Regions from separate parts of the Allobosea sp. Tri-49 genome, predicted to be linked through region 2. Evidence: predicted binding sites of a transcription regulator. Region 2 holds the regulator's gene; each other region holds the start of a gene.
The links. Region 2 encodes PhoB, which activates phosphate uptake and scavenging genes when phosphate is short. Its sites were predicted from a motif close to TGTCATNNANCTGTCAT; they were not measured.
Positions count from the first base shown of each region.

Region 1: the regulator PhoB is predicted to act here: its motif matches at 2,049-2,065, upstream of BLM15_RS23415 (HAD-IIA family hydrolase).
Region 3: the regulator PhoB is predicted to act here: its motif matches at 3,853-3,869, upstream of BLM15_RS16840 (esterase-like activity of phytase family protein).
Region 4: the regulator PhoB is predicted to act here: its motif matches at 3,134-3,150, upstream of BLM15_RS02235 (UDP-2,3-diacylglucosamine diphosphatase).

Region 1 is NZ_CP017946.1:4,845,542-4,850,998, reverse strand. It holds gene BLM15_RS23425 (mandelate racemase/muconate lactonizing enzyme family protein) at 1-278, shown strand, start outside; gene BLM15_RS23420 (MurR/RpiR family transcriptional regulator) at 294-1,181, opposite strand; gene BLM15_RS23415 (HAD-IIA family hydrolase) at 1,214-1,999, opposite strand; gene BLM15_RS23410 (ABC transporter permease) at 2,146-3,069, shown strand; gene BLM15_RS23405 (ABC transporter permease) at 3,076-3,978, shown strand; gene BLM15_RS23400 (ABC transporter substrate-binding protein) at 4,027-5,457, shown strand, end outside.
Region 2 is NZ_CP017946.1:4,278,182-4,283,638, reverse strand. It holds gene pstC (phosphate ABC transporter permease subunit PstC) at 22-990, shown strand; gene pstA (phosphate ABC transporter permease PstA) at 1,004-1,894, shown strand; gene pstB (phosphate ABC transporter ATP-binding protein PstB) at 1,917-2,723, shown strand; gene phoU (phosphate signaling complex protein PhoU) at 2,763-3,485, shown strand; gene phoB (phosphate regulon transcriptional regulator PhoB) at 3,514-4,212, shown strand; partial or broken gene BLM15_RS20685 (YnfA family protein) at 4,222-4,516, opposite strand; gene BLM15_RS20680 (NUDIX hydrolase) at 4,513-4,962, opposite strand; gene BLM15_RS20675 (GcrA family cell cycle regulator) at 5,051-5,457, opposite strand, start outside.
Region 3 is NZ_CP017946.1:3,448,776-3,454,232, forward strand. It holds gene BLM15_RS16830 (2-hydroxychromene-2-carboxylate isomerase) at 1-8, opposite strand, end outside; gene BLM15_RS16835 (argininosuccinate synthase) at 264-1,496, shown strand; gene BLM15_RS16840 (esterase-like activity of phytase family protein) at 1,598-3,799, opposite strand; gene BLM15_RS16845 (hypothetical protein) at 3,935-4,354, opposite strand; gene BLM15_RS16850 (helix-turn-helix domain-containing protein) at 4,489-5,310, shown strand; gene BLM15_RS16855 (CsbD family protein) at 5,399-5,457, shown strand, end outside.
Region 4 is NZ_CP017946.1:446,121-451,577, forward strand. It holds gene BLM15_RS02215 (helix-turn-helix domain-containing protein) at 1-593, opposite strand, end outside; gene BLM15_RS02220 (DMT family transporter) at 714-1,643, opposite strand; gene BLM15_RS02225 (GNAT family N-acetyltransferase) at 1,776-2,228, opposite strand; gene BLM15_RS02230 (SDR family oxidoreductase) at 2,294-3,073, opposite strand; gene BLM15_RS02235 (UDP-2,3-diacylglucosamine diphosphatase) at 3,199-4,032, shown strand; gene BLM15_RS02240 (glycosyltransferase family 4 protein) at 4,032-5,129, shown strand; gene BLM15_RS02245 (cation:proton antiporter domain-containing protein) at 5,150-5,457, opposite strand, start outside.

The DNA.
Region 1 (5,457 bases), 570 kb from region 2:
CCTGGATGGCCTATGATCTAGGCATCAGATATGTCGGCCATGGCTGGAACACGGCGCTTGGCCTCGCCGCCGACCTGCAGATGGCGACAGCATTTCCCGATGCCGATCTCGTCGAATTCATCGGCGGCAGCCCCTATGTCGACGGCATCCTCGCGAGGCCCTTCGACCTCGACGCGGAAGGCTGGCTGACGATCCCGGACCTGCCGGGCCTCGGCGTCACCATCGATCGCGACAAGCTCGCCAAGTACACGCCCAACCCAGGAGCGCTCTTCGCCTGACGGCATGAGCCAGGCCTAGAACCGCTTCGTCGAAAGCACGTCGAAAGTCCGGCCGATCGTCGCCACGGCCTTGTCGTAATCGGCGAGCGACAGGCAGGCGATCAGGGCGTCGATGACCGCGAGCTGGGCGATCCGGCTCGTCATCGCCTCGGTGCGGAACTGGGTCTCGCGCGCCATGGTGTTCAAGACGATGTCGGCATAGGCGAGCAGCGGCGACTTGCCGAAATTGGTGATGCAGATCGTCGTCGCTCCGGCTTCTCGGGCGAGCCTGGTCGCGGTGACGGTCTCATGCGTCGAGCCCGAATGCGAGATCGTGATTGTCGCGACATCCGGGCCGGTCAGCGCGGCGCTGATCGCCTGGACGTGCGAATCGACCACGACCTTGGATTCAACGCCGATGCGCAGCAGCCGGTAGTTGGCGTCCTCCGCGATCGGGGCAGCGCTGCCGATGCCGTAGAGCTCGACGCGGCGCGCCCCACGGATCGCGGCGACGGCGCGCTCCATCGCTCCCCGGTCGAGCACCTTCATGGTGTCATGCAGCGCCTGCAGATCGCTGCCGAAGATCTTCTCGATCACGGTGCCGGTGTCGTCGGTGCGGGCGAGATCCTCGTGGATGAACTGCACCGGCTGCACGAGGTCGCGGGCCAGCGCAATCTTGACCTGCTGGAAGCCGCGCGCGCCGAGCTGCCGGCAAAGCGAGATCACGCTGCCTTCGCTCGCTTCCGCCCGTTCGGCCACCTCCGTCACCGACATGTGCACGACCTCGGCCGCATGGGCGAGGAAGACATCGGCGATGCGGGCGGCCGTCGGCGGCAGCGTCGGGCGCAGCGCCGTCAGCCGCTCGATCACGCCATCGAAGCCGTCATGCCCGCCATTGCGCGCCCGATCGGGATTGTCCGTCACTGCGTCAACATCCGGCTTACGTTGAGAGGTGGTCATGCCGGCAAGGCGAACACGCCTTCCTCCCACGGGCAAGCCGTCTCAGCATCCACCTGCGGGAAAACCCCACCGGCGACCTCGACATAGCGCAGGCCGAAGCGGCGCGCGCCCTCGCCATCGGTCCTGGGATTGTCGCCGAGCATCGCGACCATCCGCTTCGGCAGGTCGAGCAAGGCGAGCCCCGCGGCGAACAGGGTCGGTTCCGGCTTGCCGACGAGGCGATAATTCACCGGGCCGGTGCAGGCGAGGAGCGCCGCCAGAAGCGCTCCGGTTTCAGGCACGATCGTGCCGTCAGGGCCTGGATGGACGAGATCAGGATTGGCGACGACGAGTTCGGCCCCCGCCCGCACGGCATTGGCCGCAAGCGCCAGCCGCGCATGGCTGAAGCGCCGATCGCGGCCGAGGAAGACGACATCGGGCCGCATCCGGACCGGAACGAGGCCGCGCTCACGGGCATAACGCACCAGACTGTCGCTCGCCAGCATGAGCACGCGCGCGCCCGGCCGCCGCGAGGCGATATCGTCGAGCGCGACCGACCCCGCGAGCACGATGCGGCCCGCTGGAACCTCGAGCCCAATCCGTCGCAGGCTGCTCGCCAGCTCCGCCGGAGTGTGCTCGGCGTCATTCGAGACCACGACGAAGCGGCCGGCGCAGGCGTCCAGAAAGGCTCTCGCCCCCGGCATCGCCCGGCCACCGCAGATCAATGTGCCGTCGAGATCGATCAGCCAGCCACGAATATCGTCCGCTGCGTGCACCGCAAACTCCGCGTCGAAGTCGGGCATGCATGGACTGAGATTATCTCAGTGTCAAACCTGATATCGAATGAGTTATATTCATAACTCTGTCATGGAAGGCTGCCAGAAGGCTCGGGTCTCGGCTGGCCCAACCGGCCGCGTGGCGACACCCGCAGCCCGTCCCAGAGGACGTCATGCTCGCATTCCTAGGCAGCCGTCTCCTGCGCATGACGATCACGCTCTGGGCGATCGTCACCGCCGTTTTCCTGGCGACGCGACTGACCGGTAATCCGATCGATTTCCTGATGCCGGAGGGTCTCGATGCCGTCTCGCGCGCCGAGATGATCGCCTATTGGGGCCTCGATCGCCCGATCGCCGAGCAATACCTGCTGTACTGGAACTCCCTGCTCTCAGGCGATTTCGGCCTTGGCCTGATGGAGCGGCGGCCGGTCGCCGCGATCTTCGGCGAAAGGCTCTGGCAGAGCGCCTCGCTGCTGCTTGCGACGCTCGCGTTGACCGTCGCCGTCGGCGTCCCGCTCGGCATCCTCGCCGCGCTCTGGCGCGGGCAACCGCGCGGCCAGGGCGTACTCTTCGTCGCCTTCCTCGGCTACGCGGTCCCGAACTTCGTCCTCGCCATCCTGCTGCTGCTCATCTTCTCCTACACGCTGCATTGGCTGCCGAGCGCCGGCTCCGCCACCTTGCTGCATTATGTGATGCCGACTGTGGCGCTCGCCGCCTATTTCGTCGCGGCGCTCACCCGCTACACCCGCAACGCCATGCTCGACGTCCTCTCCGAGGACTATATGCGCACCGCCCGCGCCAAGGGCCTCTCCGAGAGCGCGATCATCCTGCGGCACGGACTGCGCAATGCGCTGATCCCGGTGATCACCGTGCTCGGCCTGCAGATCACAACCCTCGTTTCCGGCGCCGTCGTGGTCGAGACCGTCTTCGCCTGGAACGGGGTCGGCGACCTTCTCGTCGGCGCGACGCTGCGCCGCGACTACCCCGTGCTGCAATTCGGCGTCCTCGTCGTCGCCGGCGCCGTCATCCTCGTCAATTTCGCGATCGATCTCGCCTATGCGGCGTCCGATCCGCGCGTGCGCCTCGTCGGAGCCTGACCCGCCATGACCGAGATCGCAGACGCCAAGCTGATGCTCCCGCCACGCCGGCTGCCGCGGCTCAGGCTTCCCTCCTTGGGCGGCGCCAACATGCTGGTCACGGCCGCGGCGCTGCTTGGGTTGGTGCTGCTCGCGCTCGCCATACTCGCGCCGCTGATCTCGCCCTTCGAGCCCGATCAGCAGCGGCTCTTGGCGCGGCTAAAGCCTCCGATCGGCAGCACCGGCGCCAACCCTCTCTATTGGCTCGGCACCGACCAGCTCGGCCGCGATCTGCTGTCGCGCTGCCTCCATGGCCTGCGCCTGACGCTCGCACTCGCGCTCTTCGGCACCTTGCTCGGCCTTGCGCTGGGCGCGGCGCTCGGCCTCGCTGCCGGGCTGCTGCGCGGCTGGGCCGATGCGCTGATTATGGGTCTCGTCGACATCATGATGTCGTTGCCCTTCACCCTCGTCGCGCTCTTCGTCGTGGCGCTCGCCGGCACCGACGTCACCGTGCTGATCTGCGTGCTCGGCATCGCCTACTGGGCGCATTTCGCCCGGCTGATCCGGGCCCAGGTCCTCAGCCTGCGCGAGATGCCCTTCGTCGAGGCCGCCCGCGCTGCCGGCGCCGGCCCCTGGCGCATCGCCACCGTCCACATGATCCCGAACCTGATCTCGCCGGTCGTGGTCATGGCGAGCCTCAACTTCTCGAACCTGATCCTGCTGGAATCGGCGCTCTCCTTCCTCGGCCTTGGCGTCCAGCCGCCGACGGCGACGCTCGGCTCGATGGTCGGTCAGGGCCGGGACTACATGGCCTCCGCGCCCTGGATCGTCGCCATTCCCGCCCTCTTCATCGTCCTCGTCAGCCTCGTCGCCATGCTGCTCGGGGATGCGTTGCGCGACCGCCTCGACCCACGCCTGCGCGGGCGCTGACTGCCTGCTCCACACGCCTGCCGTTCACCCCAACAAGGGACTGAAAACATGCTCAAGACCCTGAAAACGCTTGCCGCTGCCGCGCTGTCGGCGACCGCGCTCGTCGGCCTCGCCCAGGCACAGGAACTGAAGGTCGGCGTCCAGAACATGGCGCCCTGGCTCGACCCTGGCCGCGACTTCTCGAATGTCGGCTCGCAATTCTACTTCAACGCCTTCGACCCGCTGATCGGCAAGGACGCGACCAAGGCCGAGAGCGTCTGGCAACCGGGCATCGCCATCAGCTGGACCCAAGTGTCGCCGACCGTGATCGAGCTCAAGATCCGCCAGGACGTAAAATTCCACAATGGCGACCCGATGACGGTCGAGGACGTCGTCTTCTCCTTCGACCGCATCATCAACGCGACCTTCCCGCCCTATGGCATCCGCAAGCGCGACACGCTGCCGAACATGGCCAAGGTCGAGGCCGTCGACGGCGAGACCGTGCGCGTCACCGCGACCAGGCCCGAGCCTCTGTTCGAGACATTGCTCAACGTCCAGCAGGGCATGATCGTCCCGAAGAAATACGTGATGGCCCTGACCGGCGATCCGAACGTCGCGGAAGCCTCCGATTTCGAGGCCTTCGCGCTGAAGCCGGTCGGCACCGGCCCCTACAAGATCGCCGAATTCGTGCCGAACCAGCGCCTGGTCTATGAGCGCTTCGACGGATTCTGGGGCGAGAAGGCGCCGTTCCAGAAGGTCACCGTGACCCGCATCCCCGAGCTTTCGGGGCGTCTGACCGCGCTCAAGAACAGCGAGGTCGATCTCATTACCAACGTCCCGCCGGATCAGCTCGAGCCGGTCGCGGCCGATCCGAAACTCAAGGTCGAGGGCATGCAGACGCCGCTCTTCCACGTCGTCATCTTCAACACCCAGAGCCCGAAGATGGCCAATCCCAAGCTGCGCCAGGCCCTGTCCTACGCCATCGACCGCAAGACGCTGAACGAGGCGCTCTGGTTCGGCAAGGCCAAGGTTCCGACCTCTCATAGCTTCGCGCAGTTCGGCCCGCTCTACATGCCGGAGCTCGCAACCTTCGAATACGACCCGGTCAAGGCCAAGGCGCTGCTCAAGGAAGCCGGCTATGACGGTTCGCCGATCCGCTACGACATCCAGGCGGCCTACTACACCAACGGCCTGCTCGCGGCGCAGGCGATCCAGGAAATGTGGGGCGCCGTCGGCGTCAAGATGCAGCTCAATGTCACCGAGCAATGGACCGGTTCCGACCCGACCATGATGGCGCGCGGCTGGTCGAACCCGATGTACTTCCCCGACCCGGCAGGCGCCTTCGGCATCATGTGGGCGCCGACCGGCAACTCAGCCTCGGAAGGTCGCTTCAAGGCCGATGACGCCTATATCGCGCTCTGGGACAAGTTCCGCTACTCGACCGACCTCGCTGAACGCAAGCAGGCCTACGCTTCCCTGATGCAGGCGATCAAGAACGAT
Region 2 (5,457 bases):
TCGAGACCGGAGTAACCACGGATGGTTGCCGTGACCGATCAGTTCGCCGCGCCGAGTGCGCCGGTGCGCAAGACCCCCAAGGGGACCTTCGATCTCATCTTCCGCAATGCCAGCTTCCTGGCGGCCCTGTTCGTGCTGGTGCTGCTCGCCGGCATCATGGTCTCGATGGTGATCGGCGGCTGGCCCGCCTTCAGCAAATTCGGCTTCGGCTTCCTGACCTCCAGCGTCTGGGATACGCAGAACGACCAGTATGGCGCCTGGCCGGCGATTGTAGGCACGCTCTCCACCGCCCTGATCGCCCTCGTTATCGGCGTGCCGCTCTCGCTCGGCATCGCCGTCTTCCTGACCCAGCTCGCGCCGCCCTGGTTCAAGCAGCCGGTCTCGACCGCGATCGAGCTGCTCGCCGCCGTGCCCTCGATCATCTACGGCATGTGGGGGCTGTTCGTCTTCGCGCCGCTCTTTGCCGCCTATGTCCAGATCCCGCTCTCGAACATCGTCGAGGGTATGCCGGTCGTCGGGACGATCCTCTATTCGCGCTCACCTTCGGGACTCGGAATCCTGACCGCCGGCATCATCCTGGCGTTCATGATCATCCCGTTCATCGCCTCGATCACCCGCGACATGCTCGATCAGATCCCGTCGGTGCTGCGCGAGAGCGCCTATGGCATCGGGGCGACGACCTGGGAGGTCGTGCGCCATGTGCTGGTGCCGCAGGCCGGTGTCTCGATCATCGGCGCGATCATGCTCGGCCTTGGCCGCGCGCTCGGCGAGACGATGGCGGTGACCTTCGTCGTCGGCAACGCCAACCGGCTTTCCGGCTCGATCATGGACCCCGGCTCGACCATCGCCTCGCGCATCGCCAACGAATTCAACGAGGCGCTCGGCCTGCAGCTCAATTCACTGATCGCGCTTGGCTGCATCCTGTTCTTCGTCACCTTCGTCGTCCTCGTCATCGCGCGCATCCTCGTCTCGCGCGTCAAGTCGTTCTGAGCGGGAGCCGATCATGAGCCTGACGACCCCCTCCACCGTCCGCCCGTTGCCCGAGGTCACCTGGGGCCGCGTTCGCCAGTCGCGTCGCACCGCCGACCGGCTGATGAAGGTCACGGCCACGACCTTCACCCTGCTCGCCATCTTCGTGCTGTTCTGGATCCTCGGCATGCTGGTCGTGAAGGGCCTTGGCGGGCTCTCCGCCGCGACCTTCACGCAGATCACGCCGGGGCCGGGCACGGAGGGCGGCGGCCTTGCCAACGCCATCGTCGGCTCGGTCGTGCTGACCTTCCTCGGCATCGTCGTTGCGACGCCGATCGGCGTGCTCGCCGGCACCTATCTCGCCGAATACGGCAAGGGCTCGAAGCTCGCCGACCTGATCCGCTTCATCAACGACATCCTGCTCTCGGCGCCCTCGATTCTGATCGGCCTGTTCGTCTACGTCATCATGGTCGAGCCGTTCCGCGGCTATTCCGGCTGGGCCGGCGGCGTCGCGCTCGGCATCATCGCGATCCCGGTGATCGTGCGCACCACCGAGGACATGCTGCGCCTCGTGCCCGGCCCGCTCCGCGAGGCCGGCTCGGCGCTCGGCGCCCCGCCTTCCGTGGTCATCACCTCGATCACCTGGCGGGCGGCGAAGTCCGGCATGGTCACCGGCATCCTGCTGGCGCTCGCCCGCATCGCCGGCGAGACCGCGCCGCTGATCTTCACCGCGCTGAACAACAATTTCTGGTTCTCGCCGAACCTGCTCGGCGGCGTCTCCAACCTGCCGGTGACGATCTACCAGTTCGCCTCTGCCCCTTACGAGAACTGGCAGCAGCTCGCCTGGGCGGGGTCGCTGATCATCACCGTCTCAATCCTCGTGCTTTCCATCATCGCCCGGCGCATCGTGCGCGGCGGCAAGTAATCAGCGTCCGATCGGAAGGACCATGCAGATGCTCTCGACCCTGGAACTGAGCCCGCAAACGCTGGACGCCGACGCTCCCGTCCGCATCGCCGTCAAAAACCTCGATTTCTACTACGGCGAGCACAAGGCGCTGAAGAACATCAACCTCGACTTCCGTGACCGCCACGTCACGGCGCTGATCGGCCCCTCGGGCTGCGGCAAGTCGACCCTGCTGCGCATCTTCAACCGCATCTATTCGCTCTATCCCGAGCAGCGCGCCACCGGCGAGATCATCCTCGACGGCCGCAACGTCATCTCGAACGATATCGACGTGAACGAGCTGCGTTCGCGCATCGGCATGGTCTTCCAGAAGCCGACGCCGTTCCCGATGTCGATCTACGACAATGTCGCCTTCGGCATCCGCCTCTACGAGAAGCCGCCGAAGTCGGAGCTCGACGACCGCGTCGAGGGCGCGCTGCGGCGCGCCGCCCTCTGGGACGAGGTCAAGGACAAGCTGAAGAGCTCCGGCATGGGTCTGTCCGGCGGCCAGCAGCAGCGCCTCTGCATCGCACGCACCATCGCGCAGAAGCCCGAGGTCATCCTGTTCGACGAGCCGACCTCGGCGCTCGACCCGATCTCGACCGGCAAGATCGAGGATCTGCTCGAGCAGCTCAAGACGGACTTCACCATCGTCATCGTCACCCACAACATGCAGCAGGCGGCCCGCATCTCGCAGTACACCGCCTTCATGTATCTGGGAGAGGTGATCGAGTTCGACGCCACCAACACCATCTTCATGAACCCGCACAAGAAGCAGACGCAGGACTACGTCACCGGCCGTTTCGGCTGAAGTTCTGAAGCGTCGGCCAGCCCCGAAGGATACGCCCCGATGTCCGACCATATCGTCCGCTCCTACGATGCCGATCTCGAGGGCCTGCGCCGCAGCCTCGCCGAGATGGGCGGCATGTCCGAGCGTATGCTCGGCGACTCGACCGTGGCGCTGGTGCGCCGCGACACCGCGCTCGCCCAGAAGATCATCAGCGCCGACCAGCGCCTCGACAATCTCCAGCGCGAGGTCGAGGAGAAGGCGGTGCTGACCATCGCCCGGCGCCAGCCGCTCGCCAACGACCTGCGCGAGCTGATCTCCGCGATCCGCATCGCCGCCGATATCGAGCGCGTCGGCGACCTCGCCAAGAACATCGCCAAGCGCGCCGTCGCGATCTCCGGCCAGTTCTCGCCGCCGCATCGTGCCGTGGTAGGCCTCGAGCATATGAGCCGCCTGGTCCAGGCTCAGCTCAAGGACGTGCTCGATGCCTACGCCGCCAGCAACGAGCAGAAGGCGATGGAGGTCTGGCGCCGCGACGACGAGATCGACGCGCTCTACACCTCGCTGTTCCGCGAGCTCCTGACCTACATGATGGAGGATCCGCGCAACATCACCTTCTGCACGCACCTCCTCTTCTGCGCCAAGAATGTCGAGCGCATCGGCGACCACACCACCAACATCGCCGAGACCATCCATTACCTCGTCACCGGTCAGTCAATCGACGAGACCCGGCCCAAGCTCGACACCACCAACATCCTCGTCGACCTGCCGGCAGCCAATGGCTGACCGGCGGACGTTTTGAACGGACGCTGACATGCCTGCACGCATCCTGATCGTCGAGGACGAGGAGCCGCTGACCCTGCTGCTGCGCTATAATCTCGAGGCCGAGGGCTTCGAGGTCGACAGCGTGGCGCGCGGCGACGATGCCGAGCTGCATCTGCGTGACCACACGCCGGATCTCGTCCTGCTCGACTGGATGCTGCCCGGTCTCTCCGGCATCGAGCTCTGCCGGCGCCTGCGCACAAGGCGCGATACCGAGCGCGTGCCGATCATCATGCTGACCGCCCGCGGCGAAGAGACCGAGCGTGTGCGCGGCCTTGCCACCGGCGCCGACGACTATGTCGTCAAGCCGTTCTCGCTGCCCGAGCTGATCGCCCGCATCCAGGCGCTGCTGCGCCGTGCCAAGCCCGGCCATGTCGCCGGATTGCTCGCGGCCGGTGATCTCGAGCTCGACCGCACGACGCGACGCGTCCGACGCTCCGGCATGGAACTGCATCTCGGCCCGACCGAGTTCCGCCTGCTCGAATTCCTGATGCAGGCGCCGGGCCGGGTCTATTCCCGCGCGCAACTGCTCGACGCTGTCTGGGGTCGCGACGTCTATATCGACGAGCGCACCGTCGACGTCCATGTCGGGCGCCTGCGCAAGGCGATCACGCCGGCCAACGCCAAGGATCCTCTGCGCACCGTGCGCGGCGCCGGCTATGCCTTCGACGAGACCTTTGCGCGCGGCTGATGGTTCTGGTCAGCGCGGCGCGGCGATGATGACAGCCGCACCGGCGAGGCAAAGTGCGGCGCCGGCGAGATCGTAGCGGTCCGGCGCGATCTTCTCGACCAGCGCCATCCACGCCAGCACGCAACGATGTAGATGCCGCCATAGGCGGCGTATGCGCGGCCGGCCGCGGGACTATCGACCAGCGTCAGCAGCCAGCCGAAGGCTGCGAGCGCCACCAGACCGGCTTGTCCAGCTTCAGCCAGGCCCAGAAGGCGAAGCAGCCGGCGATCTCGGCCAACGCCGCGCCTGCATAGATTGCGATCATAGCCAATACGTGCCCGGCCCTAAGGCTGCGGTGAGCCGGGCGAAGACAGGGCGGTAAGCCTCGGACGCCAGCGGTGTCAGCGATGGGGCCTCGCCGAACGTGAACCAGCGGATCTCGCTGTGTTCGTCATTACTGATCGTGGGATCGCCGCCCGCCCATTTGCTCACTGTGAACAGATGCCAGAGCGCGGGGGTGACGCCGTCCGTCTCCGTCGTCTCGATGGCCTCGAAGCGGCGGAAATCTGTCGGAGTGATGCCGGTCTCCTCCTGGAGCTCGCGGATAAGGGCGGACTCGGCGGTCTCGCCCGCCTCAAGGTGGCCGCCGATCGTGTCCCAGCAGGATGGGCGGTTCCGGCGATGCGGCGACCTCAGTCCCAGCAGGAGCCGCCCATCCCTGATCGGTAGGGCACAAGCATACTCAATCGGGCGAGGTCTGGGGGCGTTCATGCATGCCTCCTGCATCGAGCCGGGCTATCGACAAAAAAGCCGGCCTTTCGGCCGGCTTTTCGCATTCTGGAAGTCTCGCGTCGCTCGCTCAGGCGCGAATGATCTTGCGGTCGCGGCGGCGGTCGGCGGCCGGCTGGTAGGCGATGCGGGCATGATACGCGCAATAGGGCATTCCGGTCGCCGAGCGTCCGCCGCAGAAGCGGAACTCCGGCGTGGTCGGGTCGCCCATCGGCCAGCGGCACATATACTCGCGCAGCTCCATGATCGTGACCCGCTCGGAGAACGGCACGACCACGTCCTCGGACGGAGCCGGCTCGCGCGCGACCTGCGTCTCGGCCTCGATCTCCGGCGCGAACTGGGGAGCGAGCGCGGTATTGCCGCGGGTCAGCCCGGCGCTGCCGCTGCTGTGATGGCCGGCCGGATGGCTCGGCGGGCGAGCCACCGGCTTGCGCGGGCGAGGCGTGGCTGAACCCGGGCTCTTGGCGCGGCCTGACA
Region 3 (5,457 bases), 830 kb from region 2:
TTCGGCATCAAACCTCCGCGCGGGAGCGGCTTAAAAAAACTGGATCGATTCTCCGCCCCCGCGAATCGACCCGCAAGCCAGAAGCCGCAAACGCGTTACCGACAGCGATCCATCAAACGACGACGCGTAATCGATCAGAAGGTTCCGATTGCGTCGCCCCAAACCCTGCGATAGTGCCCGGTTACGTCCGAAATGCGGCCGGCTAAGCCGCATTCTCACACTGTGCACGATCCGTCGTGCCGCCACTGCAGGAACTGAAGTCCATGGCCGACAAGCGCGTCAACAAGGTCGTGCTCGCCTATTCCGGCGGGCTCGACACCTCGATCATCCTGAAGTGGCTGCAGACCACCTATAATTGCGAGGTCGTGACCTTCACGGCCGATCTCGGCCAGGGCGAGGAGCTCGGCCCGGCCCGCGACAAGGCGCTGCTGCTCGGCATCAAGCCAGAGAACATCTATATCGAGGACCTGCGCGAGGAATTCGTGCGCGACTACGTCTTCCCGATGTTTCGGGCCAATGCCGCCTATGAAGGCGTCTATCTGCTGGGAACCTCGATCGCCCGCCCGCTGATCGGCCAGAAGCTGATCGAGATCGCCGAGAAGGTCGGCGCCGACGCGATCTCGCACGGCGCGACCGGCAAGGGCAACGACCAGGTCCGGTTCGAGCTGACCGCCTATGCGCTGAAGCCCGACGTCGTCGTCATCGCGCCCTGGCGCGAATGGGACCTGCGCTCGCGCGAGCAGCTTCTTGCCTTCGCCGAGCAGCACCAGATCCCGATCGCCAAGGACAAGCGCGGCGAGGCGCCGTTCTCGGTGGACGCCAACCTGCTGCACGCCTCCTCGGAGGGCAAGGTGCTGGAAGACCCCGCCCAGGAAGTGCCGGATTACGTCTATTCGCGCACGATCTCGCCGGAGGACGCGCCCGACAAGCCGACGGTGATCTCGATCGATTTCGAGAAGGGCGATGCGACCGCGATCGACGGCGTCAAGCTCTCGCCGGCGACGTTGCTGGCCAAGCTCAACGAACTCGGCCGCGCCAATGGCATCGGCCGGCTCGACCTGGTCGAGAACCGCTTCGTCGGCATGAAGAGCCGCGGCATGTACGAGACGCCCGGCGGCACGATCCTCGCCGTCGCGCACCGCGCCATCGAGTCGATCACGCTCGACCGCGGCGCCGCCCATCTCAAGGACCAGATCATGCCGCAATATGCCGAGCTGATCTATAACGGCTTCTGGTTCTCGCCGGAGCGCGAGATGCTGCAGGCGCTGATCGACAAGAGCCAGGAGTTCGTCGCCGGCCAGGTGCGGCTCAAGCTCTACAAGGGCGGCGTCCACGTCATCGGCCGCTCCAGCCCCTATTCGCTCTACGACCAGGACCTCGTCACCTTCGAGGAAGGCGCGGTCGCCTACGACCATCGCGACGCCGCCGGCTTCATCAAGCTCAACGCGCTGCGCCTGCGCACGCTCGGCCAGCGCAAGAAGAAGCTCGGGCTGTAAGGCTCTTGAACTTCGACCTCACAGCGAGCCTGGGCTCGCTGTGAGGTTTCAAACAGAAAGCCGGCGAGCCAAGCTCGCCGGCTTTTTCTTGGACGGGCTGCCTACTTCGCGATCTTGCCGAAGGCGAAGAACTGGGTCTCGCCGGATGAATCGTCGACGCCGTCATTGTCGGTGACGACGAAGAGCTCGCCGGCCTTGTCGACTGCCATGCCCTCGACCTTGTCGAGCCCGTAGCCGCCGAGCTTCATCAGCTCCGGCGTCAGGTCGCGCAGCAGCTTCTTCTCGACCGTCGGGACCTCTGACGAACCGAACGGCGCCGGCTTCAGGCCCTTGACCGAGAAGGTCGCCAGCGTCTTCACCGCCTTGGCGCCGAAGAGGTTGTCGCGCTCGATCACCGCGAAAGTCTCGTCGCCGAGATAGGTCAATTCCGAGAGGCCCATCCAGGCGCCGGCAGCGGGAGCCGTTAGCGGATAGTAGAGGATGCTCCAGCTCTTGGTGAAGGGCTTGTAGGTCAGGATCTTGACCTTGCCCTTGGGGTCGTCCTTCCACTCGCGCTGGACAGCGATCCAGACCGTCTCGTCCTGACCGGTGCCGGTGACGGCGACGCCCTCATAGCCCTGATTGGTCGCCTTGGCGGCGAACTCCTCCGGCAGGGCGATCTCCTCCTCGATCTCGCCCTTGGCCGAGGCACGCAGCAGCAGGTTCTGGGTCGGCTTCTCCTTGCGCTCCGGCGCGCCTTCCGAAGCGAGCCAGAAGCCGCCGCCGGGGCGGGTCGCAACCCCCTCGAGATCATAGGCGGCGGGCTTGCCGTCCTTGGTCACGGTGAGCGCGCCGGTGATCGTCGCCGGCTTCTTGGTCGCGTCGATCTCAAGGATGCGCGAAGGCGTATAGGCGCTGTCGGTGACGCTGAAGAGCCGGCCCGGCAGCTCGGGATGGGCGGCGAGAGCGGAAAGCGCACCCCAGCCCAGCGGGACGCCGTCGACATCGGCCGAGACGATGGTCGGGTAGGTGGCCGGGCCCTCGCTGCGCTCATAGATGGTCACGGCCGAGCGCGGCCCGCCCTTCTCGCCGAGATCGGCTTCGGAGGCGCTGACGAAGAGATTGCGCTGCGGGATGGCGAGTAGGCCTTCCGGCGCGATCGCACCGGCCAGCGCCTGCAGGTAGCGTGGAGCCTTGCCCGACCCTTCGTCCTTGAAGACGAGTACGAGTGAGGCACGCTCCAGCCCGACGAAGAACAGACGCTCGCCATTATAGGTACCGACCTCGATACCCTCGGGCTCGCTGCCCTTGGCGGCCGAGCGGCGCTCCGGATAGTGGCCGAGGCGGATGGCGATCTGGTCGACCATGTTGCCTGAATCGAACTCAACCGTGCCGTCCCTGCGGAAAATGGTGAAGCCGCGCGAGCCGCCCTTCCAGTCGCCCTCATTGGCGGTGACGAAGCGGTCATTGTCCAACCAACGCACCGCGTCAGGCTCGCGCGCCACGCCCTTCAATTCCTCGGTCGGCTTGATCTGGCCGTCGCGGGTCTTGTCGATATTTTTTAAATCGACGGTGCCTGCCGGGAAATGCGCAACGAGCTTGCCCGTCTTCGTATCGACTACGGCAAGGTGGTTGTTCTCCTGCAGCGTCACCACGGCGAGGCCGTCCTGGTTGACGTCGACGAATTCCGGCTCCGGATCGGTCGGTTCGACCGCGGCGATGCCGGTGAGATCGACGACCTGCTTCGAGGCGCAATCCGCCTCGCCACCCTTGATGCCGATCAGCGTGAGGTTGCCGACGGGAAGCTGCGGCAGGTCGCCCTTGTTGAGCTTCTCGTCCCGCTCGTTCTCGATAACGATGGCGAGCTTGCCCTTGTCCTTGGTCAGGGTAATCGAGTCGGGCTGGCCGCCGAGTTCGCATGTCGCCGCGACCTGCCTGGTCTTCAGGTCGATGGTGGCAAGATGGCCGGCCGGCTCCTTGAAGTTGTCGCCGGACGAGACGACGACGGCGAAGGCGCGCTCGCCGAGGATGACGACCGAGGTCGGCTCGCCACCGACCGGGATGAAGCCGGCGGGCTTGGGAGCGCTCGCCGTGGTGATGTCGATGAGGCCGATCGCCTTTTGCTCGGCGTCGGTATAGGCGAGCAGCGTTCCGGCCTCGTTGGCGGTGATGATCTCCGAGACCGTCTTCTTTTTCGCGTCGCGGTCAGCCGGCAGGTTCAGCGGCACCTGGAAGGTAGCGATGCGGTTGAAGTTCGGCTCGGCGAGCGCCGTGCCGCCAGCAAGGAGCGTCGCGAGAGCCGCAAGGACGAGAGGTTTGCGCATGGGACGGTCCTGTTCCGCAGGGAGGAGGCAGGCCTTCCGGCTAGTGAGCACAGGCGACAGTTTCGTGACAAGCCGTCGCAAAGCAAACGCCGCTGCGGACCGTTCCGCAGCGGCGTGACAAAGGGGCCCGAGCAGTCAGTGTGCGGTTTGGACATTCTCCGCATCGACGACCGACTTCTTCAGGCCGATCACCTCGAGCTCGGTGACGACGGCCACCGCCGCGGCCTGGGCCAGGACGAAGGCGATGCCGAGCGTGGTCGGCGCAAACCAGCCGGCGACCAGGATCAGCACGCTGTCGGCGACCCAGAGGATGTTGACGCCGATCACGGCGTAGACCGCGAGCCGCGGCAGGCTCGTCCGGCTGGCGAAGAACGCAAGCAGCACAGCGCAGGGCAGGAGCACCAGGCCTGCACCACGCAGGAACTCGGCGGGGAAGCCGAGCAGGCCGGAGAGCGAGCCGGCGCCAACGCTGAGCAGCAGGCCGGTTCCGGCGCAGGCGGCGGCATCGAGAGCGAGGGCGTTGCGCAGGAAACGCGAGGACTGGATGAAAGCCATGACTGTTCTCCGGTTCAGGCCCCGTCTTGTCCGGGGCGGTTGCTGATGGGAGCCATGCTGACGAAGCCTGAGCGGCCCGTCGATTAAGCGAGAGGTAATTGGAAGGCGCCCCGGCTGCGGCTAGCTTGCCTGCCATGAACAAGCACCAGCAGCCCGCGATCGGGCATCTCATCCGCGATTGGCGCCAGCTGCGCCGTCTCAGCCAGCTCGACCTCGCGCTCGAAGCCGAGATCTCGCAGAAGCATCTCAGCTTCGTCGAGAGCGGCCGCTCGGTCCCGAGCCGGGACATGGTCCTGCTCCTCGCCGAGCATCTCGGCGTGCCATTGCGCGAGCGCAACGCGCTCCTGCTCTCGGCCGGCTATGCGCCGGTCTATCTCGAACGCTCGCTGGAGGACCCGAGCCTGCAGGCGGCGCGTAGCGCGATCGATCTCCTGCTCAAGGGGCACGAGCCTTACCCTGCGGTGGCGGTCGACAGGCATTGGACCCTGCTCGCGGCGAACGCGATGATCGCGCCGCTGCTGACGCTGGTCGAGGACGCCGACCTGCTGCACCCGCCGGTCAATGTGCTCAGGCTCAGCCTGCATCCGCGCGGGCTCGCCCCGGCGATCATCAACCTCACCGAATGGCGCGGCCATCTCATCGCAAGGCTGCGCCAGCAGATCCGCGCCACGGCCGACCCGCTGCTCGCCGAGCTGCTGACTGAGTTGCTGAGCTATCCCGTCCCGGCCGCGCCGACGACAAAGGGCAAGGCGCATGATGAGGCGGAACCGCCAATCGTCGTGCCTTTGAAGCTGCGGCTGGGCGAGACCGTGCTCTCGCTGATCTCGACCACGACCGTGTTCGGCACGCCGGTCGATGTCACACTGTCCGAGCTGGCGCTGGAGACGTTCTTCCCGGCAGACGAGGCGACAGGCCAAGCTCTGCGGGCAATCGCGGAGGCAAATGCGCCCGCCTGAGCGGCGGAACCAAAAGTTGGCGGCAACGTTCTTCCACCGAACCGGCGCTACCGCGCCGAATTCGCGTCATTCGAAAAGGAAAACGTCCATGGGCAGCACCGCCGACAAGATCAAGGGCATGGCCAACGAAACCGCCGGCAACGTCAA
Region 4 (5,457 bases), 2.2 Mb from region 2:
CAGACCATCAAGGCCGTGCCTGGTTGGCCGCTGACGCAGCGGACGACGTGCTGGCGGTCGCAGCGATAACGCAGGGTCTCGCCGGCCTTGGCGCGCTGGGTGATGCCGCCGACCTCGACCTCGAATTCACCGGCGCTGACCGAGAGCGATTCGATTGAGCCGCGCTGGTGGCCTTCCGAATCGAGCTCGCCGCCGGGCTCGGCGCTGACCTCGTACCATTGCAGCCATTCGACGGTCTTGATCCAGCCGATGATGGCAAGGCGCAGCTTGCCGTCCTCCGAGACCAGGATCGGCGTGTCGGGCCGGGCGATCTTCTCGATGAACGCCTCTTCCTCATTGGTCGAGAGCACACGCTCGATCGAGACGTCGAGCGCCTGCGACAGCCGCCAGATCGTCGCCAGGGTCGGGTTGGTCTCGTTGCGCTCGATCTGGCTGATGATCGACTTGGCAACGCCGGACTGCTCGGCGAGCTCCGAGAGCGAGAGATTATAGGCCTTGCGCAACCGCTGGATCGTCTTGCCGAGCTGGCCGGAGATGACCTGGGCGCCGGATTCTATTTCGCGGCCGCCACGTTCCCTGGTTTCGATACCCATTGCACTCTTGCCTGCCGTCGCCTCTTGCCCGTTTCGGAATTGGCCCGTTTGGGAAAGAGAACGATTGTTTGTCTAAGCGGACAATGCCTTGGATCGCTCCAAGCGGCAAGTCGAGTGGGTTCAAACGGAGCGGGTCGGGCCGGCCTCGCGGGTTTCCTTCTTGAGCAGGCCGAGCTGCTGTTCGCGCAGGATGACGTAGATGCCCGAGGCGATCACGATGAGCGAGCCGATGAGCACGGCAATCACCGGCCATTCGCCGAAGACGAACCAGCCGAGCGCCGTCGCCCAGATCATCGTCGAATATTCGAAGGGGGCGATCAGCGAGGCGTCGCCATAGCGATAGGCCTGGACCAGCAGCATCTGGCCGAGGCCGCCGAGCACGCCGATGGTGACGAGGAGGACGAAGTCCTTCAGGTCGGGCACCGTCCAGCCGAGTGCGAGCGTCAGCAGACCGAGTAGCGAGGTCAGCGACATGAAATAGAAGACGATGGCGCCGGTCTTCTCGGTATGGGTCAGGAGCCGGACCTCGATCGAGGCGAAGGCCGAGCAGAAGGCGCCGGCGAGCGCGAGCAGCGCGCCGATGGCCGGGCCGCCGGAGAGGCCATGGCCGAAGGCCTGTGCGCCCATATGCGGGGAGAGCATCAAGAGCACGCCGACGAAGCCGACGGCGACGGCGGTCCAGCGGTAGATGCGGACACGCTCCTTCAGGATCAGCGCCGCCAGCACCACGACGATCAGTGGCGCGGCGTAACCGATTGCGACGGCGTCCGAGAGCGGCAGCAAATGCAGGGCGGCGAAGCCGAGGAACATGCCGGTCGAGCCGATGACGCCGCGTTTGAGATGGCCACGCAGATTGCTCGTCTTGAGCGCCTCGGGGAATTCATGGCGCCAGGCCAGCCAGATCATCAGCGGGATCAGCGCGAAGAACGAGCGGAAGAAGACGAGCTCTCCCGTCGGATAGCGCGAGGCCAGCGTCTTGATGCCGGCCGACATCAGCGTGAACGACAGGGCCGAAAGCAGCTTGAGGCTGATGCCGAGGAGCGGTGACAAGGCTAAAAGGTCGGGCAGGAGGAATGGAAGTCTTGTGCAAGACTTCCATTCCTTAGACCACGAGCGTGGAGCCGTTCCAAGCACCGATGTTGCAAAGCGGACCGGCGCGATGTGGGAGGCGATCGAACCGGCTCAGATCAAGCGATATTCGAGGATCTCGTCGTCCCGGTCGTCGAAGGTGCCGGTCGAGGTCCAGCCCAGATGCCGGTAGAAGCCATAGGAGCGCACGGCCGGATCGGATGAGCAGCTGAGGAACAGTCTGGCGAGACCCAGCTCCCTGAATTCCGCGACGACCAGGTTCAGCAGGGTCTTCCCGACACCCAGTCCTTCGTGCTCCGGCAGCAGCGCCAGCACGGCGATTTCGCCGGTCTCGCGCTCGCCGAAGCAGTAGCCGACGATCTCATCACCCTCGGTCGCGACATGGCCTGGCAGGCTGCCATCGGCGATGGCGGCCTGCCAGCTCTCGAGCGTGACACCCGCTTCTGCGAGGCGCTCGACCGAGAAGGCGTTCTCCCGTGTCCTGCCGCGCAGGACGACGCAGGCGGGCGTGTCCTCGGGGATGGCGCGTCGATAGGCGATGGTCATCGGTCGTGGGCTGGTCCTGGAGGTGGGGCCGGGGCGCGCCTTGACGCGACCCGGCCGGCTTGATGTCAGAAGTTCGTCCGGAACGAGCCGCCGTCGATCAGGAAGTTCTGGCCGGTGATGTAGCCGGCATGGGCGCTGGAAATGAAGGCGCAGAGCTTGCCGAACTCGTCGGGCGTGCCGAGGCGGCCGGCCGGGACAGCAGCGAGCCGCCGCTTCGTTGCTTCCTCGATGCTGATGCCCTGCATCTCGGCGACCTTGTTCGTCGCGGTCTTGATCCGGTCCGTGTCGAACACGCCGGGCAGGATGTTGTTGATGGTGACGTTGGCATGGGCGATCTCGCGCGCCACCCCGGCGAGGAAGGCGGTCAGACCGGCGCGGGCGGCGGAGGAGACATCGAGCCCGGTCAGCGGGGTCAGCACGCTCGCCGAGGTGATGTTGACGATGCGGCCGAAGCGCCGCTCGATCATGCCGTCGACCACGCGCTGCACCAGTTCTAGCGGCGTCGCCATGTTCTGCGCCACGCCTTCGAGCAGTCCCTCGCGCGTCACTTCGCGGAAGGGTTTTGGCGGCGGGCCACCATTGTTGTTGACGAGGATGTCGGGATTCGGTGCCGCGGCGAGCAGCGCGTCCTGCCCCGCCTTGGTCGAGACATCGGCGACGACGGCGATCACGGTGGCGCCAGTGCTGGCGCGAATCGCAGCTGCGGTTTCCTCCAGTGTCTTGGCGTCGCGGCCGTTGACGACGACGGTGCAGCCGGCTTCGGCCAGTGCCTGCGCGCAGCCACGGCCCAGCCCCTTGCTCGAGGCGCAAACGATGGCCGTGCGGCCGGCGATACCCAGATCCATTGTCGTCTCCCGGAAAGGTCTCGTTCCTGTCAGGGGAGGCAAAGCATGGTTTTGGCGCCGCGTCATCAAAGCGTAGTGCAAATCAGACACACGCCGGAGGCATCGCAATAGATAGGCCAGCGAGCATGAGCGACGATAGCGACGCCAAGCAGGTTCGCAGCATCTTCATCTCCGACCTGCATCTCGGCACGCGCGGAGCGCAGGCGGATCTCGTGCTGGAGTTCCTGCGCGCCTATGACGCGCCAACGATCTACCTGGTCGGCGACATCATCGACGGCTGGCGGCTGAAGAGCGGCTGGTACTTCCCGCAGTCGCACAACGACGTGGTCCAGAAGCTGCTGCGCAAGGTGCGCAAGGGCTCGAAGCTGGTCTACGTCACCGGCAACCATGACGACTTCCTGCGCGACTACACCGGCCTGCAGTTCGGCGGCATCACGCTGGTCGACGATATCGTCCACGAGACCGCTGACGGCAAGCGCATGCTCGTGATCCATGGCGACCTGTTCGACCTCGTCGTGCGCAACGCCAAATGGCTCGCCCTGCTCGGCGACTGGGCCTACACGGTCGCGCTCGTGCTCAACCACGGCATCAATCGCGTGCGCCGCGTCTTGCGCCTGCCGCACTGGTCGCTCTCGGCCTGGGCCAAGCACAAGGTCAAGAACGCGGTGAACTATATCGGCGAGTTCGAGCAGTGCCTCGCCGACGAGGCGCGCCGGCACAAGGCCGATGGCGTGATCTGTGGCCATATCCACCATGCCGCCCAGCGCGAGATCGGCGGGCTGACCTACATCAACACCGGCGACTGGGTCGAAAGCTGCACGGCCGTGGTCGAGCACGACGATGGCCGCTTCGAGATCGTGCGTTGGCCGCAGCACCGGCTGAAGGGCGAGAAGCCGGCATTGCCGGCGCCAACTGCGACACGCCCCGCACCAGTTCCGAGCCTCGTCGAGGCAGCGTGATGCGCGTCCTGATCGCGACGGACGCCTGGCGGCCGCAGATCAACGGCGTGGTGCGCTCGCTGGAGCGGATGGTCGAGGCGGCGCCGGAGTTCGGTGTCACCCCGCATATGCTGACGCCGGAAGGCTTCTGGCAGGTTGGGCTGCCGTCCTATCCCGATATCCGCATCGCGCTGGCGACGCGCCGGCATGTAGCTCGGCGCATCGCCGAATTCGGCCCCGACCATATCCATATCGCGACCGAAGGGCCGATCGGCTGGCTGACGCGCGCCGTCTGCCTCGCCCAGAAGCGGACCTTCACGACGAGCTATCACACGCGCTTCCCGCAATATGTCGCCGCGCGTTGGCCGATACCTGAAAGCTGGAGCTACCGTTTCCTGCGCCGCTTCCACGGGTCGGCGGCGGGCGTGATGGTCTCGACCGCCACGGTCGAGGCGGAACTGCGCGCCCATGGCTTCGAGCGCATCCTGCGCTGGGGGCGGGGCGTCGACCTCTCCCTGTTCCATCCGCGGCCCGAGAGCGTGCTCGACCTGCCGCGGCCGATCTTCCTCAGCGTCGGCAGGGTAGCGGTCGAGAAGAACCTCGAAGCCTTCCTGTCGCTGCGTTTGCCCGGCAGCAAGGTCGTGGTCGGCGACGGGCCGGCTCGCGCCGACCTCAAGCGTGCCTTCCCCGACGCGCATTTCCTTGGCGCGCGCGAGGGCGAGGAGCTGGCGGCGATCTATGCGTCCTCTGACGTTTTCGTCTTCCCGAGCCTGACCGACACCTTCGGTATCGTGCTGCTTGAGGCGGCGGCGAGCGGGCTGCCGGTCGCGGCCTTCCCGGTGCAGGGGCCGAGCGACGTCTTCGCCGGCAGCCAGGCGGCGGTACTGCACGAGGATCTGCGAAGTGCCGCACTCGCGGCGCTGCGCCTGCCGCGCGAGGCCGGGCTCGAACTCGCCGCGCATCATAGCTGGCATAGCAGCGCCGAGCAGTTCTACGGCCATATGCGCCGGGCGATGCAGGCTGCAGTGTCCGGAAAGACGGCGCGCACCGAGTTGGGAGCGGCGCCGACTACGCTCTCCGTGCGGCTCGAGCCGAACGAGCGAAAAGAATTCGCATAGATCGACTCAAGTGGGCGGAGTCACAGCCTGCGTGAGCGGGCATGACGCGGCAGAGCGGGCTGCGGCGCGCTCGCCGGCTTGAGCTCGCTGCGGAAATCATCGCGCCGCTGATGCACCGATGCGATGACGAGGCCCATCGGCACGCCGAGGCCGACCAGCGCGGCTTCCGACAATTGCAGGCTGGCCTCGATCGTTTCCGGCACGGCGTCGTTTACCCCGAGCTCGTAGAGATGCCGCGCGTGCTTGGCGTCACGGGCGCGGGCGACGATGATGAGGTCCTGCCGCACACCGCGTGCTGCTGCGACGATCTCGTCGACGGCGCGGGGAT